DNA from 3 places in the Sporosarcina sp. SAFN-010 genome. Region 2 is predicted to be linked to each of the others. Evidence: riboswitches for the same ligand, from Rfam matches in the RefSeq annotation. Region 2 holds a riboswitch; each other region holds the start of a gene.
What was found. Region 2 has a riboswitch for S-adenosylmethionine ahead of metK (methionine adenosyltransferase). Riboswitches for the same ligand answer to the same signal wherever they lie in the genome.
Positions count from the first base shown of each region.

Region 1: linked by a shared signal. The riboswitch ahead of ACR65F_RS15015 (methionine ABC transporter ATP-binding protein) and the one ahead of metK (methionine adenosyltransferase) in region 2 are both predicted to bind S-adenosylmethionine.
Region 3: linked by a shared signal. The riboswitch ahead of ACR65F_RS07470 (cyclase family protein) and the one ahead of metK (methionine adenosyltransferase) in region 2 are both predicted to bind S-adenosylmethionine.

Region 1 is NZ_JBPFDS010000015.1:7,137-19,604, forward strand. It holds gene ACR65F_RS14990 (acetyl-CoA C-acetyltransferase) at 1-1,065, shown strand, start outside; gene ACR65F_RS14995 (acyl-CoA dehydrogenase FadE) at 1,101-2,888, shown strand; gene ACR65F_RS15000 (arsenate reductase family protein) at 2,977-3,336, shown strand; gene gcvH (glycine cleavage system protein GcvH) at 3,414-3,797, shown strand; gene ACR65F_RS15010 (thioredoxin family protein) at 4,087-4,386, shown strand; SAM riboswitch class I at 4,437-4,542, shown strand; gene ACR65F_RS15015 (methionine ABC transporter ATP-binding protein) at 4,921-5,943, shown strand; gene ACR65F_RS15020 (methionine ABC transporter permease) at 5,940-6,608, shown strand; gene ACR65F_RS15025 (MetQ/NlpA family ABC transporter substrate-binding protein) at 6,860-7,702, shown strand; gene ACR65F_RS15030 (dicarboxylate/amino acid:cation symporter) at 7,838-9,037, shown strand; gene sufC (Fe-S cluster assembly ATPase SufC) at 9,373-10,152, shown strand; gene sufD (Fe-S cluster assembly protein SufD) at 10,171-11,478, shown strand; gene ACR65F_RS15045 (cysteine desulfurase) at 11,478-12,468, shown strand, end outside.
Region 2 is NZ_JBPFDS010000023.1:13,290-25,757, forward strand. It holds gene ACR65F_RS17120 (NUDIX domain-containing protein) at 1-316, shown strand, start outside; gene ACR65F_RS17125 (alpha/beta hydrolase family protein) at 306-1,094, shown strand; partial or broken gene ACR65F_RS17130 (transposase) at 1,555-1,758, opposite strand; gene pckA (phosphoenolpyruvate carboxykinase (ATP)) at 2,085-3,671, opposite strand; SAM riboswitch class I at 3,839-3,955, shown strand; gene metK (methionine adenosyltransferase) at 4,152-5,357, shown strand; gene ACR65F_RS17145 (gamma carbonic anhydrase) at 5,412-5,924, opposite strand; gene ACR65F_RS17150 (alpha/beta hydrolase) at 6,031-6,825, shown strand; gene lepB (signal peptidase I) at 6,843-7,370, shown strand; gene ACR65F_RS17160 (hypothetical protein) at 7,463-7,642, shown strand; gene ACR65F_RS17165 (ATP-dependent helicase) at 7,772-9,913, shown strand; gene ACR65F_RS17170 (fluoride efflux transporter FluC) at 9,910-10,284, shown strand; gene crcB (fluoride efflux transporter CrcB) at 10,281-10,646, shown strand; gene ACR65F_RS17180 (catalase) at 10,713-12,468, shown strand, end outside.
Region 3 is NZ_JBPFDS010000005.1:183-8,132, reverse strand. It holds gene proS (proline--tRNA ligase) at 1-699, shown strand, start outside; gene pdxS (pyridoxal 5'-phosphate synthase lyase subunit PdxS) at 856-1,701, opposite strand; gene ACR65F_RS07480 (methyl-accepting chemotaxis protein) at 1,941-3,674, shown strand; gene ACR65F_RS07475 (NADPH-dependent FMN reductase) at 3,832-4,407, shown strand; gene ACR65F_RS07470 (cyclase family protein) at 4,453-5,202, opposite strand; SAM riboswitch class I at 5,308-5,413, opposite strand; gene ACR65F_RS07465 (nicotinate phosphoribosyltransferase) at 5,713-7,182, shown strand; gene nadE (NAD(+) synthase) at 7,195-7,950, shown strand, end outside.

The DNA of each region.
Region 1 (12,468 bases), on a different contig from region 2:
ACATTAAAACGCGCAGGAGGATATGACGGTCCGATTGAAGACCTGATCATCGGCTGCGCAATGCCGGAAGCAGAACAAGGCATGAATATGGCACGTAATATCGGTGCACTTGCGGGATTACCGGATACGACACCAGCGATTACCATCAACCGTTTTTGTTCATCAGGACTCCAGTCCATTGCTTATGCAGCTGAACGCATTATGCTTGGACACTCTGAAGCCATCCTAGCAGGTGGTGCAGAATCTATGAGTATGGTTCCAATGATGGGGAATACCGTTCGACCGAATGCAAAGCTTGCTGAAGAAGCACCTCAGTATTACATGGGAATGGGGCATACTGCCGAGCAAGTTGCCGTAAAATATGGAATCAGTCGTGACGACCAAGATGCGTTTGCGGTTGAATCTCACCGTCGCGCAGCAGCAGCGATTGACACTGGAAAGTTCGATGACGAAATCGTCCCAGTCGAATTTACAAAAGGATATGTCGACAACAACGGGAAATTTGCAGAGAAAAAAGAAACGTTTTCTATGGATGAAGGCGTACGTCGCGGTACAACTACGGAAATCCTAGCGAAATTGCGTCCTGCCTTCTCCGTTACAGGATCAGTAACAGCAGGTAACGCTTCGCAAACGTCTGACGGTGCAGCATCTGTACTCGTCATGGATCGTGAAAAAGCTGTGGCGGAAGGGCTTACGCCAATCGCGAAGTTCCGTTCGTTTGCAGTAGCAGGCGTTCCACCTGAAATTATGGGAATTGGTCCAATCGCTGCGATTCCTAAAGCGTTGAAAATCGCTGGACTAACAATTGACGATATTGACGTATGGGAATTGAACGAAGCATTCGCATCCCAATCCCTTCAAGTCATCCGTGAACTGAAGCTGGACACGAGCAAAGTGAACGTCAACGGCGGCGCAATCGCTCTCGGTCACCCACTTGGTGCAACCGGTACGATTTTGACTGTGCGTATGATGAGTGAACTGAAGCGTCAAGGCAAGCAATTCGGTGTCGTTACGATGTGTATCGGTGGCGGAATGGGCGCAGCTGGCGTGTTTGAATTACTTTAAAAAATCATGAACGTAAAATAGAGGAGGAACTAGAAATGACTGAAACTACGACAAATGAGCTAATTAAAGGCGGGGCGTTTTTAACTGAAGACATTACACCGGACCGAGTATTCACGCCAGAAGACTTTTCTGACGAGCAAAAGATGATTGCAAAAACAGCGGAAGACTACGTGAAAAACGAAGTGCTTCCAGTTGTGGATAAATTGGAGAACCATGAGTTTGAACATTCCGTAAAACTACTTAAATCTGCTGGAGATCTTGGTCTTCTAGGCGCAGACGTTCCTGAAGAATATGACGGTCTAGGGTTGGATAAAATCTCATCTGCATTAATCTCAGAGAAACTAGCAGTTGCAGGTGGATTCTCAATCACTCACGGTGCACACGTTGGAATCGGTACGCTTCCAATCGTATTGTTCGGTAACGAAGAGCAAAAGAAGAAGTACTTACCGAACTCTGTAGCAGGGGACAAAATCTCTGCTTACGCACTAACTGAGCCAGGTTCAGGTTCTGATGCTCTTGGAGCGAAGACGACTGCAAAAATGAACGCAGCGGGTACTCACTACGTATTGAATGGTGAAAAGCAGTGGATTACGAACGCTGGCTTTGCTGACGTTTTCGTTGTCTATGCGAAAATTGATGGCGATAAATTCTCAGCATTCATCGTAGAGCGCGAATTCCCTGGTGTTTCTGTTGGGGCGGAAGAGAAAAAGATGGGCATCAAGTCTTCATCTACACGTACACTGATCTTGTCTGACGCTGAAGTGCCTGTTGAGAACTTGCTTGGTGAAGTGGGCCGCGGTCACATTATCGCTTTCAACATCTTGAATATTGGTCGTTATAAGCTTGGAGTAGGTACAGTTGGTGGGTCAAAACGTGCGCTTGAACTTGCGATTTCGTATTCAAACGAGCGTAAGCAGTTCAATACGCCGATTTCATCGTTCAACTTGACGAAAGAAAAGATTGCAACGATGGCGTCCCAGCTATATGCGACGGAAAGCTTGATTTACCGTACAGTCGGTTACTTTGAGCAGCGTCAAAGCCAGATGACTGCTGAACAGCAAAAAGACGGAAAAGCGATTGCAGCGGCGATTGCTGAATACGCGATTGAATGTTCTATCAACAAAGTAGTTGGGTCTGAGACACTCGATTATATCGTTGACGAAGCGGTTCAACTACACGGTGGATATGGTTTCATGGCTGAATACGAAGTAGAGCGCGCATACCGCGATTCACGTATCAACCGAATCTTCGAAGGAACAAACGAAATTAACCGTATGATCGTTCCGGGAACATTCATGAAGAAAGCGCTAAAAGGCGAGTTGCCATTGTTGCAACAAGCTCAAGCACTTCAAGAAGAGTTGCTTATGATGATGCCGGAAGAAATTGGCGATGCACCGCTTGAACAAGAAAAGGTTCTAGTGAAGAATGCAAAGAAAATTGGTTTGCTAGCTGCTGGATTAGCTGCACAACGCTATGGTACGAAACTCGAGCAGGAACAAGAAGTTCTTGTGAACATTGCGGATATTGCTAATAACATCTTTGCAATGGAATCTGCACTCCTACGTACTGAAAAAGCAGTCGCGAAAAACGGAGCAGAAAAAGAACAACAAAAAATCTTGTACACAGAAATCTTCTGTCAAGAAGCATTTGCCGCAATCGAACGCGATGCGAAAGAAACGCTTTACGCTGCAGTGGACGGAGATAACCAGCGCATGATGATTTCAGCATTGCGTAAGTTGACTCGCTCAAACCCTTACAACGTAATTGCGAAGAAGCGTGAAGCATCAGTCAAGCTGATCGATGCTGCGAAGTATGTTGTTTAATTCATAACTTTTGTACACTCCCATCCAGACTGCAATTCTGTAGTCTGGATGTTTTTGTGGTAAAATGGAACCAATGGGGGTGACTGTATTGGGACTGCACTATTATGGCTATCCAAAATGTACAACATGTAAAAAGGCTGAAAAGTGGCTGAAAGAAAATGATATTTCTTACGAAGCATCCAACATTGCTGAACAGCCACCGAGCGAACAAGCATTGAAAGAAATGATCACTAGTTCTGAAATGCCATTGAAGAAGTTCTTTAACACGAGTGGCATGAAATATCGTGAACTCGGTTTAAAGGACAAGCTTGCTACTATGAGTGAGGATGAACAAATCCAATTGCTAGCGTCTGACGGCATGCTCATTAAGCGTCCACTTGTGACTGATGGTAAAACGACTACTGTCGGGTTCAATGAGCAAACGTTTGCAGAAACGTGGAAGGCATAACTTCATTTCTTGTCTTTCAAAGGTACCTGTGGCAAAATAGAATCAAGTATAACAATTATTAGTTGGAGGGGAATAGAATGAGCACACCACAAGGTTTGAAGTATTCTGAAGAGCACGAATGGGTTAAAGAAGAAGACGGTAAATACCGAATTGGTATTACACACTTTGCACAATCTGAGCTTGGTGATATCGTGTTCGTTGAATTGCCATCTGTTGGCGACGAATTGAAATCAGACGAGCCATTCGGTAGCGTTGAATCTGTAAAAACGGTTTCAGAACTATATGCACCAATCAGCGGTAAAGTCGTTGAAGTGAACGAAGATTTAGAGGACAGCCCTGAGCTTGTCAACGAATCTCCTTACGAGGGTGCTTGGATGGTAGTTGTGGAAGCAACGAAACCAGCTGAACTGGATGAGCTTATGACTCCTGAAGACTACGACAAAATGACTGTCGGAGAATAATACTAAAAGGCGCCGACTATCCGGCGTCTTTTATATTTTCTATTGAAATAGAGTGTCAACAGTGTTGATTTACGTTTCAGGCGGACGCGGGCCTACAGGAAGTAGGTCATGCAACCGTTGCGGCAGGACGCCGCGTACTTAGGTTGTTTCCTTGAACTTCCCCCAGGAGTCGCCGCCTTACACTTCAATCAACGAGATTTTTTGCATCTAGTGACGTCATCAACAGCTATCTAGATTCATCAGGGATCTTTAGTCCCTATATGCTATTTTTAGAGTGAAGGTGATAGGCATGAATGAATGGACATATAGTGAGTGGAAAGAACTCGCTGATCGAGAAGAGCTGGCGGCATTCTATTTGTATACACCGCTATGCGGAACGTGTGCAGTGGCCAGCAAAATATTGAATGTCGTAACAGAGATGAAGCCAAGTCTTCCAATTGGAAAAGCTAACTTAAACTATGTTGAAGAACTGGCGACAGAATACCAGGTTGAAAGCGTACCGTGCCTGCTCATCAAGCGAAAAGGCGAGCAAGCTGAGAAAGTCTATGCCTTTCAATCGGTTCAAAATATTCTCGAAAAGCTTAGTTGACACTCCTAAATCGCTATGGTATAACTAAAAGCAACCAATTGAATAACTGACTCTTATAAAGAGAGGTGGAGGGGAGAACCCTGTGAAGCCCGGCAACCGTCAATTTAATTGAAATGGTGCCAAGTCACACAAAGCGTATGCTTTGAAAGATGAGAGATCGGATGAACGCCATGAATTCTTATGCGTACGCCTTTCTGTGAATCTGCAGGAAGGCGTTTTTAATTTAATTATATATGTTGAAGTGAAAATCACCATCGGTTCAGACATTTTAGTTGTTTGGAGCGAGAGTTGTTACGGAGAACAACTTTTGCGAGTAAAAGCGAAGCGTTAGGAGCAGGGTGCTGATGCCTTAATTTCTGCAAAGGGCTCAGAAATATGGCCAATCGAATTCTTCGTGGTTCGATTGGCTGAAATCGAGCCCCTCGGAAAGCGTCCGCCTGGAGAGGAAAACAACGGCAAGTGGTCGGATTGTTTAATTTAACTTATATAGCGATTAGTATTGGACAGAATGAAAAGCAGTGAGGTGGGTGTCGAATGATTCAATTAGCAAATGTCAACAAACGATTTGGGACCTCAAGCACTGCGATTACTGCAGTTGACGGAGTAAACCTAACGATTGAAGAAGGAAAAATATACGGCATTATCGGGTATAGTGGTGCTGGTAAAAGTACGCTAATTCGATTGCTCAATGGGTTGGAACAACCAACAGACGGTTCTGTCGAAGTAAACGGTCGTAAGATTTCATCCATAGGTGGAAAAGAACTTCGTCAAGCCCGTCAAAAAATCAGTATGATCTTCCAACATTTTAACTTGCTTTGGTCTCGTACCGTAAAAGAGAACATTACATTCCCTTTAGAAATAGCAGGAGTTAAAAAGGCAGAGAGAGAGCGGAAAGCAGCGGAATTGATAGAGCTCGTAGGCTTAGCAGGACGTGAAAATGCCTATCCATCCCAATTGTCGGGTGGACAGAAACAACGTGTCGGAATTGCCCGGGCACTCGCGAACGACCCTGAAGTGCTCTTATGTGACGAAGCAACGTCCGCACTCGATCCAGAAACGACTGATGCGATTTTAGACTTGTTGACAAGCATTAACGAAAGGCTTGGATTAACAATTGTCCTCATCACGCACGAAATGCACGTCATCCGGAAAATCTGTCATGAAGTCGCAGTGATGGAAGCAGGACGTGTTGTAGAAACTGGAGACGTACTACAACTGTTCCAGTCACCGAAAGAACAGATAACAAAACGATTCGTTTCGCAAGTGACTGAACCGGAAGATGCGAAGAAAGTGATGTCGCTCATGCGTCAGGATTATCCGGATGGCACACTTGTCAAACTAGCGTTTGTTGGGGAACGTACAGAGCAACCCGTACTCGCTAGTTTAATAAGAGAGTATCCAGTGGATGTCAGTATTCTTCAAGGAAACATCTCGCAAACTCGTGGCGGTGCATACGGGACAATGATTTTACAAATAACAGGTGAACCAGAGGCAACCGCAAATGCAATTCAATATTTACATGAACAAGGTGTCCAGACGGAGGTGTTTGAGAAATGATTGAAACGTATTTCCCGAACGTGGACTGGGCAAAAATGTGGGAAGCAACAGTAGAAACACTTTATATGACGTCTGTCTCAACCATATTCACTTTCATCATCGGGCTAGCACTTGGGATCCTTCTTTTCCTAACCGGTCCAGGCCATATATGGGCAAACAAGCTAGTTAACTTGCTAACGGGATCAATTGTTAACATTTTCAGATCGATTCCTTTCATTATATTGATCATCCTTCTAATTCCGTTTACTAAGTTTCTAATCGGAACAATCAGAGGCCCAGAAGCTGCAATGCCGGCATTGATTATTGGAGCTGCTCCGTTTTACGCAAGAATGGTACTGATTGCGCTGCAGGAAATTGACAAAGGTGTTCTAGAAGCAGCACGCTCGATGGGTGCAAAAACCTCAACTATCATTTTTAAAGTATTATTGCCAGAGTCGATGCCCGCTTTAATCTCCGGGATTACAGTGACAGCAATCGCACTTGTTGGCTACACGGCGATGGCAGGAATTATCGGCGCTGGAGGACTAGGAACACTTGCCTTCCTAGACGGATTCCAGCGAAGCCGAGAAGACGTCACACTCGTTTCAACAATCTTGATCCTAATCGTCGTCTTCATCCTACAATTTGCAGGAGACTTCGCCGTCAAAAAGCTCGACAAACGATAACACAGGGAAAAACAGGCATGCCTGTCTACTATATAAGTGGTTTGATGAATTAAAACTGATGCCTGGCATCTCCGTTGATAGGAGTGGAAGGCGGCGACTCCTGTGGGAAAGTTCATGGAAACAACCTAAGTACGCGGCGTCCTGCCGCAACGGTTGCATGACCTACTTCCTGTAGGCCCGCGTCCGCCTGCAACGGAAATCAACACTGTTCGTTATCAAATCTAAAAAAACAGAAAAGGGAAGTGGAATGGATGAAAAAGTTTTTAACAGGAATTTTACTAGCAGTACTTGTATTAGCACTTGCAGCATGTGGTTCAAAAGACGACAAAGATGGAAACGCAAGCGGTTCTGATGAAGACGTAAAAGTCATTAAAGTTGGCGCATCCAACGTTCCACACGCAGAAATTCTGGAAGAAGCAAAGCCGCTATTGAAAGAAAAAGGCTATGACTTGGAGATTGAACCGTATCAGGATTATGTATTACCGAACCAAGATCTTGATTCTGGAGACCTGGACGCAAACTACTTCCAGCACATCCCTTACATGGAAACACAAATTGCGGACCACGGATATGACTTCACAAACGCAGGCAGCATTCATATCGAGCCAATCGGTGTCTATTCTAAGAAATACAAATCACTAGACGAACTTCCGGATGGCGCTACAATCCTTATCAGTAACTCGGTTGCTGACCACGGTCGTGTTCTTGCGATGCTTGAAGCAGAAGGTCTTATCAAGCTTAAAGACGGTGTGGATAAGACAAAAGCTGAAGTGAAAGATATCGTGGATAACCCGAAAAACATCAAGTTCGACGCAAACTATGAAGCAGCACTTCTTCCACAAATGTTCGACAGCGAAGAAGGCGATGCAGTACTGATCAACTCGAACTACGCAATTGATGCAGGCATCAACCCAATGGAGGATTCTATTGCACTTGAAGAATCTGATTCTCCATATGTGAACATCCTTGCAGTGAATACAGGGGATGAAGACAAACCAGCTATCAAAGCACTTGTCGAAGTTCTAACTTCAAAAGAGATCCAAGACTTCATCCTCGATGAGTGGAAAGGTTCAGTCGTACCAGTTACTAAATAATATAGAAGCAACCCCTCATCTTGAGTTTACAAAGATGAGGGGTTTTTTGGATAAAAAATAGGACTGATTTTTAAAGCGTTTTCATGTATGATAGAGAGAGTTTTACTAATTCAACGCACGAAAGGGGTTTCGAAAATGAAATTTAAAATAGGACTTATATGGAGAATTGTCATTGCTATCGGTCTCGCAGTAGGACTTGGGTATTTGACACCTATGATTGGTGAAGGGTTTGCAAAAGGCTTCACACGTCTCTTCGCAACATTCAACATGATCTTTGGAGGATTCCTTAACTTTGTAGTTCCTTTAATTATTTTGGCATTCATCGCACCAGGAATTGCGAAACTCGGTAAAGGTTCTGGGAAGTTGCTTGGTCTTGCGACATTATTCGCTTACACATCGACGATTATCGCAGGGATTCTTGCTTACTTTGCAGCAACAACCTTACTTCCGGGATACATAAGCGGGTTAGGAAGCAAATCTATTGATACTGCGAAAGAAGCAGCAAGCGCTTTCTTCGAGCTAGAAATGACACCTCTTATGGGCGTTATGACGGCGTTGCTTCTTGCATTCGTACTAGGTATCGGAATGGCTGCAATCGGCAGTAAAACAATGTTACACATGTTTGAAGAATTGAACACGATAATAGAAAAAGTGATCACGGTCATTATCATACCGCTCTTACCGATACATATTTTTGGGATTTTCTTAAATATGACATATACAGGTGAAGTTGCTAAAGTGCTATCGATTTTCATCTTCGTATTCATTATGATCATTATTCTTCACCTAGTTATGTTGACACTGCAATACACAGTTGCTGGAGCTGTTTCAAAACGGAATCCGTTCCGTCTGATGAAGATTATGGCACCAGCTTATTTCACAGCGATTGGTACACAATCTTCAGCAGCAACGATCCCTGTAACATTACGTCAAGCAAAACAAACTGGGGCGTCTGCACGAGTGACGGACTTTACCGTTCCTTTGTTTGCAACAATCCACTTGTCAGGGAGTACGATTACACTCGTATCTTGTTCAATCGGGGTTATGTTGATGAATGGTGTTCCAGTCAGCTTTGTTACTTACCTCGGTTTCATCTTCATGTTAGGAATTACAATGATTGCGGCTCCTGGAGTACCAGGCGGAGCGGTTGTTGCCGCAACGGGTCTTCTAGCTTCTATGTTAGGTTTCGACGAATCCATGGTAGCACTCATGATTGCTCTGTACATGGCACAAGATAGCTTCGGAACTGCAACGAACGTTACAGGCGATGGAGCGCTTGCAATTGTCGTCGACAGCTTTTCAAAAGACGGCACATCTGCCAAACTATCGAAATGATTGACCTATAATAAGCAGCGCGTCTATCTTCTGTTCTATTAGAGGATGGCGCGCTTTTTGTTTCTATACAAGGGATAAAGAAATAGATAAGAAAACCTTTGTTAATGAGGGTTAACCCTAAAAAATAGTTTGTGAACAGTTCGTGATAAATTCTCATTCACAAAACGGCAATTGAAAATGGAAATAGTTTGTGAATATCGCGGGAAAAGGAGGTTTCATTTATAAATTATAATCATTCTCAATGATTTGCATGTACTTCGTATATAGGATAAGATTAGAATGATGATAAATAGAAGATGAGTGAAATTCATCTTAAGCATACTGGAGGTATTGGAATGGCTACTTTGGAAATCAAAGATCTTCATGTTTCAATCGAAGACAAAGAAATACTTAAAGGTGTCAATTTAACAATCAACACAAATGAAATCCATGCAATCATGGGACCGAACGGAACAGGTAAATCCACGCTCGCGTCTGCAATCATGGGTCATCCAAAATACGAAGTAACATCAGGTTCTGTACTTCTTGATGGAGAAGAAGTTCTAGAAATGGAAGTCGACGAACGTGCGAAAGCGGGTCTGTTCCTAGGCATGCAATATCCAAGTGAAATTACAGGCGTAACAAACGCTGACTTCCTTCGCTCAGGCGTTAACGCTCGTCGCGAAGAAGGCGACGAAATTTCGCTTATGAAGTTCATCCGTGAACTCGATAGCAAAATGGAACTCCTTGAAATGGACGAAGATATGGCAACTCGCTACTTGAACGAAGGATTCTCAGGTGGAGAGAAAAAACGTAACGAAATTCTTCAACTTATGATGCTGAAGCCTAAATTCGCAATTCTAGACGAAATCGACTCCGGTCTTGATATTGATGCTTTACGTATCGTTTCTACAGGTATCAACGAAATGCGCGGAGAAGATTTTGGTTGCCTAATCATTACTCACTATCAGCGTCTATTGAACTACATCACACCTGACCACGTTCACGTGATGATGCAAGGCCGAGTTGTGAAATCTGGTGGAGCTGAACTTGCTCGCAAACTAGAAGAACACGGTTACGACTGGATTAAAGAAGAGCTAGGTATTGAAGAAGAGACGGTTGAACAAGAAGCGTAAGAGGGAGGACGATTGAACATGACGGTTGAAACTAAATTGGCATTGACCGGAGAAGACGTCCGCTCTTATTCCGCAACTACGGGAGAAGCGAGCTGGTTAACCGATCTCCGCTTGGATGCGCTGGGCAAAGTAGACTCACTTCCAATGCCGAAACCAGATAAAACTAAGATTGATAAGTGGAACTTCACGGAGTTTCCTGTACATGCTGTTGAAAGCACTGTATATGAGAACCTTAGCGAACTTCCAGACGATGCGAAATCACTTGTAGACGCAGAAAATCAAAAAAACATCTACGTGCAACATAACAACACACCTGCTTTTTTATCGCTATCTGATGAATTGAAAGAGCAAGGCGTTATTTTGACAGATATTTTCACGGCATCTCGTGAACATAGTGATCTTGTAAAGAAATACTTCATGACGGATGGCGTTAAAGTGGACGAGCACCGCCTCACTGCATTCCACGCAGCTCTCATGAATGGTGGCGTATTTGTATACGTACCAAAAAACGTAGAAGTTAAACAACCGATTCAAGTGTTGTTTTTACATGATGATGCACAAGCATCCCTTTTCAACCACGTAATTGTAGTTGCTGAAGCGAATAGTGCTGTCACTTACGTTGAGAACTATCTATCTACAGTCCCTCACGCTGAAGGACTTGCAAATATCATTTCAGAAGTGTTCACAGGCGATAACGCCGTCGTCACTTATGGTGCAGTGGATGTTCTTGCTGAAGGGTTTACAACATACGTAAACCGTCGTGGAATTGCTGGCCGTGATAGCCGCATTGATTGGGCGCTGGGCTTAATGAACGATAGCAACACGATTTCAGACAACTTGACACATTTAGTTGGCAACGGCTCACGCTGTGATATGAAATCTGTTGTAGTAGGACGCGGAACACAAAAACAAAACTTCACTTCTGAAATTGTCCACTGGGGACTTGACACAGAAGGTCACATTTTAAAGCACGGCGTTATGAAAGATGCTGCTTCATCCATCTTCAACGGTATTGGTAAAATCGAGAAAGGTGCAACACGTTCAAATGCGGAGCAAGAGTCGAGAGTACTTATGCTTAGCGAAAAAGCTCGTGGAGATGCCAATCCGATTCTTTTAATCGATGAAGACGATGTAACTGCAGGACACGCTGCTTCTGTTGGACGCGTAGATCCACTCCAGTTGTTCTACTTAATGAGCCGCGGAATTTCGAAGCAGGAAGCAGAACGCCTCGTCATCCATGGTTTCCTTGCGCCAGTTGTTAGCAAATTGCCAATCGAAGGCGTCAAGAAACAGTTGACGGAGGTCATTGAAAGGAAAGTGCGCTAATGCTGAACAACGACATTCGCAAAGATTTCCCGATACTCGACCAAGAGGTAAATGGGTATCCTCTCGTATATCTTGACAGTGCAGCAACTTCTCAGAAACCACGTCAAGTAATTGAGGCGGTTGCCAACTACTATCAAAATGATAATGCAAACGTTCACCGAGGAGTCCACACACTTGGTAACAGAGCGACAGAAGGTTATGAAGGCGCGCGTGAAACTGTGCGCAAGTTCTTGAATGCTTCGTCAACAGAAGAAATCATCTTCACTCGTGGAACGACAACAGCATTGAATCTTATTGCTCAAAGCTATGGTCGTGCAAACATTAGTGAAGGTGATGAAATCCTCATCACGTATATGGAGCATCACTCGAACATCATTCCTTGGCAGCAACTAGCGAAAGCAACAGGAGCTGTCTTGAAATACATCGATCTTGAAGAAGATGGCACGATAGCACTTGAAAAAGTGAGCGATGCGATGACAGATCGGACGAAGATTGTTTCGATGATGTATGTCTCCAACGTTTTGGGAACGATGAATCCGATAAAAGAAATCACGGAAATTGCTCATGTGCACAATGCAATCATGGTGGTGGATGCAGCGCAAGCAGCGCCCCATCTAAAGCTGGATGTCCAGGACTTAGACTGTGATTTCCTCGCGTTTTCCGGACATAAGTTGTGTGGTCCTACAGGTATCGGTGCACTCTACGGAAAAAAAGCGCTATTGAATGAAATGGAACCTATTGAATTCGGTGGTGAAATGATCGACTTCGTAGGACTTTATGATTCTTCATGGAAAGAACTGCCTTGGAAATTTGAAGGTGGGACACCGATCATTGCTGGTGCGATTGGAATGGCGGCGGCTATCGATTATATCGAATCTATTGGACTTGATAATATTGAGAAGCATGAGCACGAACTGGTCGCATATGCAATGGAACAAATGAAGACTGTTGAAGGTCTTGAAATTTATGGCCCACGGGATTCAAGCAAGC
Region 2 (12,468 bases):
ATTTCCAGGTGGCAAAGCAGAACACGGTGAAACAATTGATGACGCTGCAATCCGAGAAGTTATGGAAGAAACAGGGGTAACCGTTAAGAATTTAGTGAAATTCGCTGAGTACGTCGTCTATACCGATCCTCCATTTTGCAAAGCAGTGTTTACAGCAGATGTTGTCGATATTGATGAGGACGCAGAGCGTTTTGAAACGGACGGCCCTCTTTGGTTAACGGGAGAGCAATTAGATCGCTGCGATACTCTCAGCTTCCATATGAAGGATAAGGGGATGAGCGAACTTAGAAGTTGGGTGGAGCAACATGTACTCTGATGCTCAGATCCTTTCGAAGCGAGCTTATCCATCACCTAATCCTATGGTAGACCTCACTGAAATCACGTATTTCTCTGACGGGTTAAAAGTAAAAGGAATGCTTGCAGAACCAAAAGAAGCGGGAAGTTACGAAGGTCTCATTTATATGAGAGGCGGCATTCAGCACATTGGAATGGCGCGACCTGCTCGGATTGCACAATTCGCAAGCCAAGGGTTTGTCGTTTTTGCTCCATATTATCGGGGGAATCGTGGTGGAGAAGGGCGCGATGAGTTTGCTGGTGCGGACCTTCGAGACGCAGTGAATGCGGTCGATGTGTTAAAACAGAGTCCTAAATGGAAAGAAGGACGGATTCATTTGTTTTCTTTCTCAAGGGGCGGTATTATGGCGCTCTGGACTGCAATTTTACGGGATGATATTACGTCCACCGTCCACTGGGCAGGTGTATCGGATGTTGTCTTTACGTATAAAGAGCGAGAAGATATGCGGCGGATGATGAAACGTGTAATTGGCGGCTCACCGAATAGTGCACCAGATGCATACCGAGAACGAACGGCACTGTTCAGAGTGGAAGAGATTAACGCACCCGTACTCATCATCCACGGCATGAAAGACGAAAACGTGTCGTTTGAACAAGCCATCATGCTAGAGGATGCACTTCGGGAGAATCAGAAAACCTACGAAACATGGTATTTCCAAGACTATACCCATCACTTCCCATCGTGGCACAATGCACAAATTGTTAGGGATCTCACTAATTGGATGAGAGCTCAAACCTGAAAAAAAGAACCTTCCTGTCTGGAAGGTTCTCATACTGTAGACAAAAGGGATGGAAATCGATTTGATTTTCATCCCTTTTGTCTTTTTGCATCGTTGACTCTAAAAATGAAGGATAACAGGCCGTTGATCTCCGTTCCGGACGGGCGCTTTCCGGGGGCTTGCCCTCAGCCTCCTCGTCGCTTCGCTCCTGTGGGGTCTTCGCGCTGCGCTTATCCCCAGGAGTCGCCGTCCTGCACTTCAATCAACTGAATTTCCTATGACACATTCACATCATTCAAGCAAACAATGCAATTGTGGGGCTCCATGTCCAGCTGTCGAGACTAACTAGATGTAACAGAAGACTTGAGATACCGATGTGAAATCAAAGAAGTCTCTGGTAATGTAAAGAGACAGTTGAATACGTTTTTTCCGATGCCAGGAGAAGCATGGTATGCGATCGACAACCCTAAGAGGGCTTAGTATATTGAATGAATGACATTTTATTGAGTACAACTGGATCTATGCTAGGTCTCCCAAATAGGGATTATAAATCTCCAACCAATGGATAAATGAAGGGGAAATAAATTGATACCTCTAATTTACGGACCAGATGGTCTTGCGGAACTAACAAGTAGAGTGTAAGCAGCTCCATCTGTTCCCGATCTTTGATTTGATTCATCATCATTTCCATTAACTCATTTGATAGTTGGGAGATGCTGTTGATTGTAGTGGAGAGCGGCGACTCCGGAGGGATAAGCGAAGCTCGAAGACCCTGGACTGAGCAAAGCGAGGGAGATGAGTGCTGCCTTAATTTCAGCAAAGTACGCTAAAATACGGCAAATCGAACTCTTCGTTGTTCGATTGGCTGAGAGCAAGCCCCTCGGAAAGCGTCCGCTCGCAGCGAAAATCAACTTTTCACTATTAACTATATTGAAAAGAAAAAAGACTGTAGGAAAACCCCATGATTTCAGGAGTTTGTCTACAGTCTGGAAGGTTCCTTTTTTGATTCTATTAAATAATCGGACCGCCTTTTTGAATGATCTCTTCAGAAACTTGGTCAAACTTCTTGAAGTTGTCTTTGAATAGTTGAGAAAGCTCTTTCGCCTTAGCATCATACTCAGATGCATCGCTCCAAGCGTTACGTGGGTTCAATACTTCACTAGGAACACCCTCGATTTGTTTCGGAATCTGAAGTCCGAATGTCGCTGACGTTTCGGTTTCCACGTTATCCAATTCTCCGGATAGTGCTGCGCGAACCATTGTACGTGTGTGTTTCAAGTCCATACGCTTACCAACGCCATAGACGCCGCCAGTCCAGCCAGTGTTCACAAGGAATACGCGAGATCCATGTTCATCGATCTTTTTACCAAGCATATCAGCATAAACCGTTGCAGGTAGTGGTAGGAATGGTGAACCGAAGCATGTAGAGAATGTAGCTTCTGGTGACGTAATTCCGCGCTCAGTACCAGCAAGTTTCGATGTGAATCCACTTAGGAAGTGATACATTGCTTGCTCCTTCGTCAATTTCGAGATTGGAGGCAACACACCGAACGCATCAGCAGTTAGGAAGATGATGGTTTCCGGGTGTCCAGCAACTGATGGAAGAACGATGTTGTCGATATTCTCAATCGGATATGCTGCACGTGTGTTCTCAGTTAATGTAGTATCATCATAATCAGCAATGCGTGACTCAGTATCGAGTACTACGTTTTCTAGAACTGTACCGAATTGAATGGCACCGAAGATCTCAGGTTCTTTTTCTGGTGATAAGTTGATGCACTTCGCGTAACATCCACCTTCAATGTTGAAGATTCCGTGATCAGACCACCCATGCTCATCGTCACCAATCAGTTTGCGGTTTGCATCAGCAGATAGTGTTGTTTTACCAGTACCTGATAATCCGAAGAAGAGTGCAGCATCGCCTTTTTCACCAACGTTAGCTGAACAGTGCATAGAAAGTATTCCATTTTCAGGAAGCAGGTAGTTCATAACAGAGAAAATCGATTTCTTCATTTCTCCGGCATATTCAGTACCGCCGATTAGCACGATGCGTTTTTCAAGTGAAATGATGACGAATGTTTCTGAATCCGTGCCGTCAACAGCAGGATCAGCTTTGAATGATGGTGCTGCAAGGATCGTGAACTGTGCTTCGTGCATCTTCAATTCTTCTTCAGTAGGTCGGATGAAGAGCTGATGAACGAAAAGGTTTTGCCAAGCAAATTCGTTGATAACTTGAATCGAAAGTTGTGAAGCTTTGTCAGCTCCTGCAAATCCTTTAAATACAAATAGTTCCTCTTTTGCTTGAAGGTGGTTTAAAACCTTCTTATATAGATTGTCGAAGTGAACTTCTGAAATCGGACGATTAACAGAGCCCCAGTCAATCTTATCTTTAGAAGTAGCTTCTTCAGTTATGTAACGGTCTTTAGGGGAACGGCCGGTATACTTCCCGGTTTGCGCTGTAACGGCTCCATCTGCTGAAAGCGTAGCCTCACCTCGGGAAACTGCTTTTTCGACTAATACAGGTACAGATGGCTGTAATGTAATATTAGTACCAGAAAGAAGTTCTTTGAGTCCATTATCTATTTTCGCTGAAATCATAGGTAGATACCGTCCTTTTCATTATTGCCCATGTTGGGGCTGTCTTATTTTGAATTAGTATAACACATTAAGAATAATAAACTATACTAATTCAAAACTCAAGTGAGAGCTACAAAAAAATTTGACAAGAACTGCGTTTTCTCGTAGCATAGATAGATGAACGGATACTCTTATCCCGAGTTGGCGGAGGGACAGGCCCTATGATGCCCGGCAACCTGCATGGACGTCCTTGTCTATGAAAAGGTGCCAAACCTGAAGCAGGGGGAAACCCTGGACGATAAGAGTGAAAGGTGCCTATGAAACTCATGCCTTTCCTCATGTATGCAATACGTGAGTGGAGGGCTTTTTCTATATGTTTGCCTTTATCCTTGTGAACGTTGAACGACGCTTCTCTTCAGGCGCGGGACGAAAACTGGGAAAACGAGAGTACCGTATCACGAGTTCGCTGTAAGGAAACTTGCGGCTGAAGGAGGAAATCATATGACAAATCGACGACTGTTTACATCTGAGTCGGTAACAGAAGGCCATCCTGATAAGATGTGTGACCAAATTTCAGATGCGATTCTGGATGCGATTATCGAGGAAGACCCGAACGCTCGCGTAGCGTGTGAAACGACAATTACAACAGGATTAGTTCTCGTTATTGGAGAAATTACGACGACTACGTATGTCGATATTCCGAAAGTGGTTCGAGAAACTGTAAAGGAAATTGGCTACACGCGCGCGAAATACGGATTCGATTACGAAACGTCTTCCGTACTTACATCTATTGATGAACAATCGCCTGACATCGCGGCAAGTGTCGATCGTGCACTTGAAGCACGTGAAGGCTTGATGGATGACGAAGAGCTAGAAGCAATTGGTGCTGGAGACCAAGGACTCATGTTTGGCTATGCATGCAACGAAACAGAAGAATTGATGCCTCTACCAATTAGCCTGGCTCACAAACTTTCCCGTCAACTGACGAAAGTACGGAAAGAAGAGACACTCGACTACCTACGTCCAGATGGAAAAACACAAGTAACGATTGAATATAACGAAAAGAACGAACCAATCCGTGTCGATACGATTGTTATTTCTACACAGCACCATCCTGAAGTGACACTTGAGCAATTACAGCGTGAAGTGAAACAACACGTCATTGACACTGTCGTTCCAAAGAACTTGCTGGATGATGAAACAAAGTATTTCATCAACCCATCAGGACGCTTTGTCATCGGTGGTCCTCAAGGGGATGCAGGTCTTACAGGACGTAAAATTATCGTTGACACCTATGGCGGTTATGCTCGTCATGGTGGCGGAGCGTTTTCTGGTAAAGACGCGACTAAAGTCGATCGCTCGGCATCATACGCAGCACGTTACGTAGCGAAGAACCTTGTCGCTGCAGAGTTAGCGGATCGCTGTGAAGTGCAGTTAGCGTACGCAATCGGTGTCGCTAAGCCCGTTTCGATTTCTGTAGATACTTTCGGGACAAGTGATATTTCTGAGAGTCGTCTTGTTGAACTTGTCAGAAATCATTTCGATCTCCGCCCAGCTGGGATTATCAAGATGCTCGACCTACGTCGTCCGATTTATAAGCAGACAGCAGCTTATGGTCACTTTGGTAGAACGGATATCGATCTACCTTGGGAGCGTACAGATAAGGCTTCTGCATTGAAAGAAGAAGTTACTCAACTTAAAGGATAAGTACAAAAAAGCAAGGGAGCCGATTTAAGCGCCCTTGCTTTTCTTATTTACAGCTTAGTTTTGAAGTTGTTTGTAATGCTGACCTTTTTCTACGTAGCTCTCAACGATTCTTTCCATATCTTCCCGGTCTGCGTCTGTTACTTCACGAACTACTTTTGCAGGGGAACCGAGTGCTAACATACCAGGTGGAATGACTTTCCCTGGAGGAACTAAACTGCCTGCACCTACAAATGCACCTTCTCCGATTACGGCACCATCGAGTATGATTGAACCCATCCCAACAAGTGCCCCTTTTTTAATCGTACAACTATGTAACGTAACTTTATGACCGATTGTGACGTCATCTTCTATGACTAACGGGTTGTTAGGACTTTGATGTAGACAAGATAAGTCTTGAATGCTGACGCGTTTACCAATACGAGTTGGCGCAACGTCGCCGCGAATGACGGTACTGAACCAAACGGAAGAGTCAGCGCCGATTGTGACATCTCCACTAATTACAGCAAAATCGGCTACGAATACGGTTTCATCGATGTTTGGCCAAACATCCTTATATGGAACAATCATGAAAATGCCCTCCTTGTTGTACATTGATGTATAATAATCCTATCAAAGTTTTAGGACCTTGTACAAAAAGGAGTTTAAAGTATTGGAATAAATGGAGGGAAGCGCTATGTGGAAATGGGAAGCAGACGGACAAGCAAAAGCAGTCATTGTCATTGTACATAACGCGTACGAAGACCATCAGCGATATGCATGGCTGATTCAACGATTAAGAATTTCAGGATTTGACGTAATTACGGGGGATTTACCTGGTCATGGCCCAGATGAGAAAGGGAATCCTCATGATGAGACTTTCGATTCGTATGTAGAGTTTGCAAAAAAAATGATAGATGCGGGATTGAAGGAAAGTGTTCCTGTCCTAGTTCTGGCACATGGTTTAGGCGCTACAGTTATGATTCATTTACTTCAGCGGCAACGAATTGAATGCGCAGGGCTTATCATCAGTTCACCTTGGCTTTCGCTGATCCACCATCCACCTAAATTTTCATCGATTCTGACACGTTTAGCATCTTCTATGAAATTGGATCATGGTGTTACATATGACATGCTCACTAAAAACCCTGAAGAGCGTCCAAAAACCCGTCATGCTTCCGACGTGAGATCGGTTATGACTGGTGGTTGGTATAAAGAACTCACATCGTTCATGAAAGGCACTCTTCAGACAGAGAAATCGATACAAGATGTACCGTTGCTCCTACACACTGGTGGAGAGGATCGGATGACAGATACTGCTGAATCGAAGAAGTGGATGAAACGTCAAAATTTAAGTGAATTCCAGTTTAAAGAATGGCGTCATTTATATCATGACGTCTATCATGAACCGGAACGTGAAGAAGTCTTATTATATACAAAGTCGTTCATCGACAATGTATTACGCTCACTTGGGTATGTGATTGAAAATTGAAAAACGGAGGGTCAACTATGGAAGCAGAGTCAAAGAAAGAATTTTGGTCATGGGGCAAGTCTTTGATTGTCGCAGTACTTGTAGCATTCATCGTAAGACAATTCTTATTTACACCGGTCATTGTATCAGGAGAATCGATGGAACCGACGTATCACGATCATAATCGGGTTGTCATTTCAAAAATATCATCACTTGAGCACTTTGATAAGATTGTATTCCATGCACCAAATGCCGAAGAGGACTTCATTAAGCGGGTAATCGGGCTACCAGGTGATACGGTAAAAATGGAAAATGATGTGTTATCCATCAATGGGGAAAAGTATAAAGAGCCTTACTTGGATTCAAACAAAGCAGCACTTCCAGAAGGGCAGAAATTGACACAGGACTTCGAAGTGAACGTCCCTGAAGGTAAATTGTTCGTTATGGGAGATAATCGTGTAAACAGTATGGATAGTCGAATCTTCGGAAGTATAGATGAAGAATCTGTAGTTGGTAAAGTGAAATTCCGTTTTTATCCATTCAATGAAATCGGGAATCCTAAGTAATCATTTGTACTGAAAAGGAATATTTCACCTGACTAAGCCAAATGCTTTTGAGACATGCTAGCATTAGACACCTTAGAAAAGGAGTGGCGGCATTGACTGAAAAGCAAACAGGCAAAGAGAGTCGAGCAAAACAACAGACAGGTAGTATGGCTGGAACGGAGTACACGGACGGTCAGCGGCGAACCGGCGAAGTTGCGTCGACTGCTTACACAGGTAGTGATAAAAAGAAAGTCGATTTGCAAAACGATCGTCTAGAAACAGGTGGCTTTTAACTTTACTACAAAGTACCTACCAAACCTCTGCAGAAATTGTGCGGAGGTTTTTTACTTCGTTCTAGTCTTCATATACCGCGTTTTATGATAAATTTAAAGGAACGTATTATTAAGGGAGATTTGATGTGCATGGAAGATTTTTTTGAACGTAAAAAAAGACAGCTAAATATCCAATTGAACGATGTGCAAAAACAAGCGGTACTGACAACGGAAGGCCCACTACTTCTCCTGGCTTGTCCAGGTTCCGGAAAAACGACGACCATTATTATGCGCATCGGTTATTTAATAGAAGAACTTGGGATTAAACCAAAACGTATTAAAGCAATCACGTTCAGCAAAGCATCTGCGAGGGATATGCTGAAACGGTTCTCTGCATTGTTTCCGGAACTACCTGCTGCAGACTTTTCCACGATCCACAGCTTAGCCTTTACGATTTCTAAAAAGTGGCTAGCAAAACAAGGGCGACAATTCACATTGCTGGAAGGATATCCTAAACAAAATGCTTTGAAAGCGGCATGCCGTTTTGTGCTGAAGGAAAATGCGACAGAAGATCAGCTGAATTCTTTATCAACCTATATTAGTTTAATGAAGAACCAAATGGTCCCTACAGAAAAGTGGACGGAAAAGGATGAGCCATTTGAGCAAGCTGCGAAAATAGCACGTCAGTATGAAACGGTAAAGAATGCGTCTGTCGAAACCACATTGCTCGACTTTGATGATCTTTTATTGGCGGCTGAACAAGCTATGAGAACGGATGAAGATCTCGGTGCAGAATTCCAAACGAAATATGACTACATTCTGACCGACGAGAGTCAGGATACCTCACTCGTCCAGCACAAAATCGTGGAACACCTGACAGCAATGCATGGAAACCTTTGTGTCGTTGCAGATGATGACCAATCGATCTATGCATGGAGAGGTGCGGATCCTGATTACTTAATGGACTTCAAGCTCGTTTATCCGGAAGCTAAGCTTTTATATATGGAGCAAAACTATCGTTCCTCTTCTGAAATCGTGACAACTTCCGCAGCATTCATCAAACGCAATAAAAAACGGTGGGATAAAAAGATGCATACGGAAAACGGGTCAAGAGGAGCGATTCAGCTACGGCGTTTAAATGATCCGAAGCAACAACTGGAATATGTCACGTACGAACTTCTTGCTGAAGAGGATTTAAGTGAAGTGGCAATCCTGTTCAGGAATAACGCGTCCTCTACTCCATTTGTTAATGAACTCCACCGTCGGGGCATCCCGTTTTACATGAAAGATGCAGACGATAAATTTTTCTCCCATTGGGTTGTTCAAGATATTCTTAACTTCATGCGGCTAAGTTTTAACCTGGAGCGAAAAGATATTTTTGCGAAGGTTGCAGGGAAAATGCAGTTATTTGTATCGAAGTCGACGTTACAGCAGTTTGAACGAAGTACAATCGAGGGGAATGTATTCGAAGCATTCAAAGAGATGGCGGTTTTAAAAGACAGCCAGGTTAGGAAACTCGATGCATATAGAGATGTGTACAAAAAGATACCGGATATGAGACCTGCACAAATCATCCGCATGATCCGCTACGAACTCAGCTACGAAGAAAGCCTAGTGAGTATGTCGACGAAGTTCGGCTACCGTGCGGATAGTTTAAAAGGGATTTTAGATACGTTAGAAGGAATTGCTGAACAGACGAGGAGTATGGTTGAGTTCGCAGAACAGCTGAAAACGCTTGAAGAAGCCGTGCAGGAAGCAAAACAAGAGCCTGTTGGACAAGCAGTGACGCTATCGACTTTCCATAGTGCCAAAGGATTGGAGTTTAAACGGGTGTTTATGATTGACCTTGTAAAAGGCACCATTCCGTCGGAGGAAGACCTCACTGATACACTGTTGTTAGAAGAAGCACGACGCTTATTTTATGTTGGCATGACCCGAGCAAAAGAACGCCTTGAATTGCTGTCTTGTTCTTCAGATGACGGGAAGTCGAAGGAGGACTCTAAGTTTGTGAATGAAGTAAGAGGGATTTTGTTGCCGAAGCGCACCGATTCCACGAAACAAACGAGTAGCTTGGCTAAATCAGCACCAAAATCTGTTGCGGTTAATCCGAATGGAATTGGAGATCTCAAACTGTTAGAAACGGGTAAACTTGTCAAACACCGAGTTTTTGGTAAAGGGGAAATCGTCGATGTGAGTGCGGAGTCTATCGAAATCAGATTTGCAACGGCAACGAAGCGACTGGCATTACAACCCGTGCTGGAAAAGCGAATGTTAGAGTCGGCTGACCTATGAGAACGATACTAGCAATAGGTGCAGCTGGCGCATTAGGAGCATTAGCCCGAACTTATATCGGAATGCTCGTGCCTATGACAAATGGATTTCCTGTAGGGACATTTGTGGCGAACATTGTTGGTACCTTCATTCTTTGTTTTCTTGTTGAAAGAACCCTTCACTGGACACTCGTTAACAAAACGACATATGACGCGATCACGGTCGGTTTTCTAGGTTCATTTACAACATTCTCGGCTTTTAGTTATGAGACGTTGACGCTAATGCAATCTAACATAGGAATGGCGTTGTTATATGTGGTCTGCAGTCTACTATTCGGATTGTTCGCAGGTGCACTCGGAATTCAACTTGGCGGAAGGGGACAGCAAGGATGACGTGGATAGATTTAGTAGCTGTTGCGGCAGGGGGATTCACAGGTGCAATCATTCGCTATTTTGTATCTAAAAAATTGAATACGAATTCACTTATTCCATATGGGACGCTTCTAGTCAATTTGCTTGGTTGCCTCCTCATCGGTCTCGTGGTTGGGTTGCAACTTTCTCCATCACTAACTTTTTTGCTCGCAACCGGAGTGGCAGGGGCATTGACGACATTTTCCACTTGGCTGAAAGAAATATTAGGGATGGTGCGTCTTCAAAAATTAGGAAAGTCAATGGGTTATCTGATGGGTTCTATCATTTTGGGAATTGCATTTGTCTATGTGGGATATATTGGCGGTACTTTTTTTCTAGAGTAACAGTTTAGGAAGTCGCTGTTCGGGAATAGACTTGTGACTGATATTCTTGAACGGAGGCGGACAAGCTTGCAAAAACAAAATGAAGAACAGAACAAAAAACACCGTCAACTCGAGACATTTCGAACAGACGACAAAAACAAATCACTTACAACTAACCAAGGCTTGAAAGTGTCAGAAGATGAACACTCTCTGAAAGTAGGAGAACGTGGACCAACACTCATGGAAGACTTCCATTTCCGTGAAAAGATGACCCATTTTGACCATGAACGGATCCCAGAAAGGATTGTCCATGCGAGAGGCTATGCAGCTCACGGAGAATTTGAATTATACGAATCAATGAGTGAGTATACAAAAGCGGATTTCTTACAAACTCCAGGTAAGAAAACACCTGTTTTCACTCGCTTTTCAACAGTGGCAGGAAGCAAAGGATCTGCAGAAACGGTTCGGGATGTTCGTGGATTTGCAGTGAAGTTTTACACAGACGAAGGAAATTATGATCTTGTAGGAAACAACATGCCGGTTTTCTTTATACAAGATGCTATTAAATTCCCGGACTTAATACACGCTGTAAAACCGGAACCTCACAATGAGATGCCTCAAGCAGCATCGGCACACGACACATTCTGGGATTTTGTTGCGAATAACCAAGAGTCTGCCCATATGGTCATGTGGCATATGTCAGACCGAGCAATTCCCCGTAGTTTGCGCATGATGGAAGGATTCGGTGTACATACGTATCGATTCGTGAATGCAGAAGGCAAATCCCACTTCGTCAAGTTCCACTGGAAACCGAAAATGGGTGTAAATTCCCTTGTTTGGGACGAAGCTCAGAAAATCAGCGGGAAAGACCCGGACTTCCACAGAAGAGACTTATGGGAAGCCATTGAAAATGGAGACTATGCTGAATGGGAGCTTGGTGTTCAGCTCATCGAGGAATCACAGGAATTCGACTTTGACTTCGATATTTTAGATCCTACCAAACTATGGCCAGAAGAAGATGTTCCCGTTAAAATCATTGGGAAAATGACGTTGAATCGGAATGTAGATAATGTATTTGCGGAAACGGAGCAAGTTGCCTTCCATCCAGGACACGTTGTACCGGGAATTGACTTCTCAAATGACCCGTTGTTGCAAGGTCGTTTGTTCTCGTACACAGATACACAACTAATCAGACTTGGTGGACCGAATTTCCATGAGTTGCCCATCAATCGACCGGTTTGTCCATTCCATAATAATCAGCGAGATGGTTATGGCCGACAGACGATCAATACAGGTCAGGTGGCTTATCATAAAAACTCGCTGGCAGACAATACCCCATCTACTTCTACGAAAGAAGAGGGAGGATACGTTCACTATCAGGAAAAAGTGGACGGACGCAAAATCGCAGCCCGTAGTGATTCGTTCAAAGATCATTTCTCTCAAGCGAAATTGTTCTGGAACAGTATGTCGATTGTAGAGAAGAAGCATATTATCGATGCGTTTAGCTTTGAAGTAGGAAAAGTGAAAAACAAAGACATACGTCAGCAAGTCGTGGATATGTTTGGACATGTAGATAATGGATTGGCTTCTGCTGTTGCTCATGCAGTAGGTGTACATGCACCAAATGCCAGTGAGGAAAGCACGGTCACGAAAAGTTCACCTGCATTGAGCCAAGAGAACAAAGCGAAGTTGCCGGATACGCGTAAAGTAGGCGTCCTAATTGGTAACCAATTCGATGACTCTGAAGTGGAAACCATCGTGGAAGCTTGTTTAAATGCAGGCATGAATGTGGATTTGATTGGCGAAAAATATGGTATGGTAACTGGCGCCAATGGGCTGGAAG
Region 3 (7,950 bases), on a different contig from region 2:
TTCGTTCATACAACTTCATGGGGGACGTCAACTCGCCTGATCGGGTCTGTCATTATGGTGCACGGCGATGAGCAAGGTCTTGTGTTACCACCACGCGTTGCACCAACACAAGTTGTGCTAATCCCAGTAGGTCCTTGGAAAAAGAATCCTGCGATTATGGAAAAACTTGATGAAATCTATGCGGAGTTGAAGTCTAAAGGAATCCGCGTACGTTTGGACGATTCGGATCAGTCCCCAGGATATAAATTTAATGAGTGGGAACTAAAAGGTGTACCAGTTCGCGTTGAACTTGGACCACGTGATTTAGAAAATGCACAAGCAATGTTGAAAATGCGTGATGTAGAAGGTAAAGACGCATTTGCATTAGAAGGTTTGGTATCAGAAATCGAAAACCAACTGACAACGATGCAAAGCCGCTTGTTGGAAAAGGCGCGGACGTTCCGTGATGAGAACTCTCATACGAACATTGAAACCTTGGTTGAGCTCACTACTCATATTGCTACATCTCAAGAAAACAATGAAATCCCTGGTTGGATTCTTGCTGGATGGTGTGGAGATGATGCGTGTGAAGAGCATGTAAAGGAAGAAACAAAGTTCACGACACGTAACATTCCATTCAATCCACCAGTTGAAAAGCATACGTGCATTAACTGTGGTAAAGAAGCGAAGCATACTGTTTGGTTTGCACGCGCTTATTAAATTGATAAAACCCCACCGACTCCGGCATTCGGATTCGATGGGGTTTTTAACATGAAATGATTTTGGAAAGTTTACCAGTACATCTATTCTGCTGTTTAATGGATTATTCCACTAAAAAATGCGTACTGGATATAGGGCGTGTACCTATATAAAGTCTTACAAACTCCGAGCTGCCATTAGTTCGTGAGTGGCAAGTTTTGAAATTTCCAAGCCTTTCATTGGGGTACCGAGTCCCGTCGAAAGCTTTGCAATCAAGTCATAATTTTTATAGTCTGCTGTTGCTTGTACGATTGCGCGGGCGAATGCCTCGGGATTGTCTGACTTGAAAATGCCTGACCCAACGAATACACCGTCAGCTCCTAATTCCATCATCAATGCTGCATCTGCGGGTGTTGCTACGCCACCTGCTGAGTAGTTAAGGACAGGTAGCCTTCCTGCTTTTTTAATGGCTTGTAGCAGTTCATAAGGAGCACCAAGTTCGCGTGCTTCTGTCATGAGTTCTTCATTGTTCATATGCACAACCTTCGTTACTTGAGCATTGATCATTCTAAGATGGCGCACAGCTTCTACTATATTACCTGTACCTGGCTCACCCTTCGTACGAAGCATCTTTGCCCCCTCGCCTAAACGGCGAGCAGCTTCCCCTAAGTTGCGCGCACCGCAAACGAAGGGTACCCGGAATTCACTTTTTAACAGATGGAATTCTTCATCAGCGGGTGTTAGCACTTCGCTCTCATCGATGCAGTCCACATTAAGTGATTCTAATATCCGCGCCTCGGAAATATGTCCAATGCGTGCCTTCGCCATGACTGGAATCGAAACCGCTCGTTGAACTTCTTCGACAATCCGTGGATCTGCCATTCTTGCTACGCCACCCTCTGCACGGATATCCGAAGGGACTCGTTCCAATGCCATTATTGCCACTGCCCCAGCAGCTTCTGCCACTTTCGCTTGCTCAGCGTTAATCACATCCATGATGACGCCACCGTATGAAAGATTCATAATTATTCCCCCTTTTGATATGTTCAGTATACAGGGGATTGACCACTTTAAAATAGCCAGATATATAATAATTAAGGTGGTCAGAATACCTTGCTACAAATTGTTTGAATTCACTAATCCAGGAAACATCAGGAAGTGAGTGACTTACCCTTTAGTACTATATATTTTAGTGTTGCAAAAACATTAAATTAGTCACAAACAGCCAATCTTAACCGATATCAACTATGGAGGGGATCAACATGAAAATGAGAATCCGTACAAAACTTATATTGATTTCAGCAATTTTACTAGTAATTCCAAGTTTGGTTATCGGGTTAAGTGGCTACACATTAGCCAAAAACAGTTTGAATGATATTGGCTCACAAGGATTGAAAAATGATGTAATGCTAGCGATCGATGTACTAGAATCGTTACAAGAACAAGTTGATAAAGGCAATTTATCGCTTAAAGAAGCTCAAGATATTGCTAAAGACAAACTGATCGGTCCGCTTCAGGAAGATGGAACACGTGCAATCGAATCAGAAGTGGATATGGGCGAACATGGTTATTTCTTTGTCTTAGGAGATGATGGAGTCGCTCTTGCACACCCTGTTAAAGAGGGAGAAGACTTAAGTGGCTCGAAGACAAAAGACGGTATGATGACTACAATGGAAACAATTAAAACCGCGCAAAATGGCGGAGGGTTTCTAACTTTCGATTTCGCGGTGCCAGGAACAGATACCGTTGCGCCTAAAATTGTCTATACTCAAGTGTTCCCGCAATGGGGATGGAACGTTGTCGCGGGTTCCTATTTAATGGATTTCAATAGTGAATCCAAAACTTTGTTAATGGTTCTGGGAGTGGTTCTTGGAATTTCCCTTCTTGCGGGAGCTGTTGTCATCATTTGGTTTTCAGGTCATTTATCGAAACCGCTTATACGGATTACAGATCATGTTGCTCAAGTGGCGGACGGCGATCTGTCAGGAGAAGTTGGGCAGGTCCGAAATCGTGATGAGATCGGAGAACTCGCATTGTATGTGAATCGGATGTCGAACAATCTTAAGGATATGATTGAACAAGTCTCGAATGCATCTATGCAAGTGGCAGCGACTTCAGAGGAGTTGTCCGCGAGCAGCGAGGAAACGAGTCGTTCAGTTGAACACGTTTCAGAGGCTATCCAGGAGTTAGCAAGCGGGGTTGACGGACAACTGGAACAAACTGAAACAGCCAATCAAGCAGCCGCTACCTTGTCTTCAGACATGGAGCATGTCACAAAAGAGATGGAGCAAGCAGGGAAGACGGTGCAATCCACTGTTCAACTTGCCCATGAAGGATCCGGATCAGTGACACGTGTCGTGAATCATATGGAATCCATTCAGCATGAAACAGATTCTGCTTTCAATTATGTCAACCAGCTTGGTAGTAAATCTGCAGAAATCGGAAAAATTGCTGGAATGATTACGGATGTCGCAGAACAAACGAATCTACTTGCTCTAAATGCAGCAATTGAAGCTGCGCGTGCCGGAGAGAACGGAAGAGGATTTGCAGTGGTTGCTGATGAGGTTCGAAAACTCGCAGAGCAATCCTCGAACGCCGCTACTCAAGTAGGTACACTCATTGCGGCGATTCAGGAAGACATCGGGTATTCCGTCACAGCTATTGGAAAAGGAAATCAAGCAGTGAAAGAAGGAGCGAATCTCGTTCAAGAGACAGGACAGACCTTCCAACAAATTTCCGAAGCGATTACTAGCATTTCTGCTCAAATTGAAGATGTAACGAATAGTACCGAGAGAAACCGGATGGAGTCTGGACGTATTGCAGCAGTCATTGAACAGACCGCTACCATTGCGATGGATTCAGCAAATCATACGGAGAATATTGCAGCGACAGCCGAACAGCAAACTGCTTCCATGGAAGAAATCGCAGCTGCTTCAGAAACATTGGCCGAAATGGCACAAGGTTTGCAGGAGACGGTTCGTCGATTTAAGTTGTAATATAACAAATTTAAACTGTCCCTTTAAGCTCATAAGAGTCTGAAAGGGACAGTTTTTGTATGGTCCAAGTGTTATGAGCAAAATAGTTAAGAGTTAAATGAGTATATGCTATCCTTACATGGTAATTGAAATTCATTATCAGAAGGAGTTACTTAAGATGACAATACGAGTAAAAGCGATTATCGGAAGTACAAGCTCGACTTCCTACAATAAAAGATTGGTGAACTTCATGAAAAAACGTTATGCTGATCGTTTGGACATTACGTTAGTTTCGATTAATGATGTGGAAATGTTTTCGGTCGATCATGAAAGTGAACCGCCTACAAATGTTCGTGCATTTAAAGAGAATGTAAAAGATTCGGATGCTGTGTTATTTGCAGTTCCTGAATATAACTTCTCCATCCCTGGCGCTATGAAAAATGCGTTAGACTGGTTATCCCGTGGAGGAGAAGCGACATTACGTGATAAGCCTGCATTCATCGTAGGTTCATCAATGGGCGTGTTCGGTAGTGTGCGAGCGCAAATCCATTTACGCGAGATTTTGTCCAACCCAGGTCTTTCTCCACTGATTTTGCCAAACAATGAAGTGTACATTGGGTCTATTCACCAGAAGTTGAATGATCAAGATGAGTTAACAGACGAATCGACAGTTGCCTTCTTGGATTCTGTAGTTGACAACTTCGTGGACTTCTACGAGCGCATGACAGAAATGCATGCATCGAAAAAAGCATAATAAAAACAAGCATTCTGTGTAAAACTGCAGAATGCTTGTTTTTTGTTAGGGGAGAATTGCGAAAGAGCGCACAGGGAATCCCGATGCCTTTTCAGGTTTTGGAACGATATTAAAGATGATAGCCCCTTTTGTCGGGAGTTTGTCTAAATTCGTCAAGAGTTCGACTTGGTACGTATCTTGTTCAAGTACGTAGTATTCTCCATGGAGCGCTCCATTTTTTCGGAAGTCTGCAGCAGAATCGGTGTCAAATGTTTCGTGTCCAACGGCTTTTACTCCCCGGTCCTCAAAAAGGAATTTCAACGCATCCAATCCCCAGCCTGGAATTCTGTTATTTCCATCTGCATCTTTATTGCAGAAACTTTGCGAATCTGGCCAGCGTTTGCTCCAGTCAGTACGGAGTGCTACGAATGAGCCTGCTTCGATCGTCCCGTGTTCTTTTTCGAAGTCTAATAAATCGTTTTTCGAACAAGTAAAATCATGATCAGCTTCCGCATCTTTCGATTTGTCGACAACGATTAATGGAAGGACGAGCTCTTTTAACTCGAGTTCTTCTAAGTAGCGAGTGTCCCGGACAAAGTGGATGGGTGCATCGATATGGGTTCCGTATTGACCTGCAAAGCTGAATTGCTGTGCAAAGAAACCGTCATCGTGGTTAAAAAGCGTTTTGAACTCAGCATCTTCAAACATGAAGAAGTGTGGAGATGTTGGACCGAATGTATGAGTGAGGTCCACCCATTCTTTTGCCTTTAACGTAGTGAGTGCAGTTAACAAATCCGTTTGTGTTTGTGTTGTCATCTCATTCCCGCCTTTTCTTTAGTGCCGAAAACCGGCTATTTTATACAAAAAGAAGACCCTCTTATGACTAATAGAGGGCCTTCTGCGCATACTGCATGAAGTCAGCTCTCATCTCGAGATGCATCTGCACCTCCTGGAATTAGCACCTCGGCCTTAATGGCTGGTTGCTGAGACATCGTAGGGCCAGTCCCTCCGTCTCTCTTGATAAGAAATGTTTATTGAATTGTTTGAAAAATGATTATTCTGATAGTACCATGCCTTCTTATTGAAAGCAATAGGGACCAGATGATTTCTTTCTCTGGGGAATTTGATATACTTACATATAGTTTGGAAATAGTTCAGTGGGCATCCTTAAAGGGCGGGATTTGTTTTGCTAAGACGTGTTATTGGAGGAGCTGTTGGACCAGAAGTATTTAACGAATGGTCAACTGAATGAGTTATAAGGAAGACGAGAAAGGGTAAGTAACGTTATAAGTGGTCTACATAACCTATTGGAAGAGGCGAATTAGTGTGAGCTCAAACTATACAGATGATAGCTTTGCATTACATACAGATTTATATCAAATCAATATGATGGAAACGTACTGGGCTGAAGGCATCCATAACAAAAAAGCGATTTTTGAGCTGTATTTCAGAAAATTGCCGTTTGGAAACGGTTATGCAATTTTTGCCGGACTAGAGCGTGTACTCAATTATTTAAGAGATCTGAAATTCACTGATAGTGATATCGCATATTTAAAAAACGAATTGCACTATAAAGAAGATTTTCTCGATTATTTAAAGGACGTCCGTTTTACGGGGAATCTCTATTCCATGAAAGAAGGAGAAACCGTATTTGGAAACGAACCAATTCTGCGAGTTGAAACAACCTTAGCAGAGGCGCAGCTTATTGAGACGGCACTCTTAAATATCGTCAATTACCAAACGTTGATTGCTACAAAGGCAAGTCGTATAAAGCAAGTCGTGAAAGACGAAGTGGTGATGGAGTTCGGTAGTCGTCGTGCACAAGAAATGGATGCGGCTGTTTGGGGAGCTCGTGCTGCAGTAATTGGAGGCGTAGAAGCAACCAGTAATGTGCGCGCTGGCAAGCTATTCGGTATCCAGGCGAGCGGCACGCATGCCCATTCCCTCGTGCAAGCTTACAAAAGTGAATACAAAGCGTTTCACTCATACGCCAAACGTCATCGTGACTGTGTCTTCCTTGTTGATACGTATAACACGTTAAAAATTGGCGTGCCGACTGCTATTAAAGTGGCGAAAGAACTCGGAGATACCATTAACTTCATAGGCATTCGTCTAGATAGTGGAGACATCGCATTTTTGTCAAAAGAAGCGCGACGTATGTTGGATGAGGCAGGATTTAAGGATGCGAAAATCGTTGTGTCGAATGATTTGGATGAATACACGATTCTCAACTTGAAAGCTCAAGGGGCACAAGTGGATATTTGGGGAATCGGAACAAAACTCATTACCGCATATGACCAACCAGCGCTAGGTGCTGTCTACAAGCTCGTTGCGATCGAAGGCGAAAATGGTGAGATGGTGGATACCATCAAGATATCATCCAATGCTGAAAAAGTGACAACGCCTGGACGAAAGAAGTTATATCGGATTATTGATAAAGAAAATGGAAAAGCTGAGGGAGATTACATCACGATGTATGATGAGGATCCTAATGCAGAAAAGCGTATTAAAATGTTCCATCCCGTTCATACATTCATCTCTAAGTTTGTAACGAATTTTGAAGCCAGAGACCTTCATGAAAAAGTCATCGACAATGGACAAGTGATTTATGAAGTGCCTTCAACTCAAGAAATTCAACAATATGCCAAAGACAACTTGAATTTGTTATGGGATGAATACAAACGATCCCTGAATCCGGAAGAGTATCCTGTCGATTTAAGTCAGAAATGTTGGGATAATAAAATGAGGAATATTCAAGAAGTCCAGGAGATGGTAAGCGACTTCATAAATGAATAGGAGGGATCAGGTATGAATAACTTACAACAGCAAATTATTCAAGAATTACGTGTGTTACCAGAAATCGATCCTCAAAAAGAAGTACGGGTCTCAGTGGATTTCCTAAAGTCGTATTTGAAGAAAAACACGTTTTTAGAAGGCTACGTACTTGGGATTTCCGGAGGTCAAGACTCGACTCTTGCTGGAAAGCTCGCACAGGTGGCAGTAGATGAATTGAATTCAGAAGTTGGTACGGATCGCTATAAGTTCGTCGCAGTCCGGTTGCCGTATGGCACGCAATTTGACGAAGATGATTGTCAGGATGCATTGCGCTTCATAAAACCTACTAGTACGTATACCGTGAATATTAAAGAAGCAGTCGATGCTAGCCGCCGCGCACTTGAAGCGGCAGGGATTTCCTTGTCTGATTTTGAAAAAGGCAATGAAAAAGCTAGAGAACGTATGAAAGTCCAGTTTTCAATGGCTGCGTTCCATCATTGTGTAGTGATTGGTACTGACCATGCGGCAGAAGCCATCACAGGATTCTTTACAAAGTTTGGCGATGGGGCAGCGGACGTGACGCCTTTAGCCCGTTTGAACAAACGACAAGGGAAGGAAATGCTCCGATTCCTTGGCTGCCCGGAGCATTTGTATAACAAAGTACCGACTGCAGATTTAGAGGAAGACAAACCGGCATTACCTGATGAAGTCGCACTCGGTGTTACATACACACAAATCGACGACTATCTAGAAGGAAAACCGGTACCGGACGATGCACGCCAAACAATT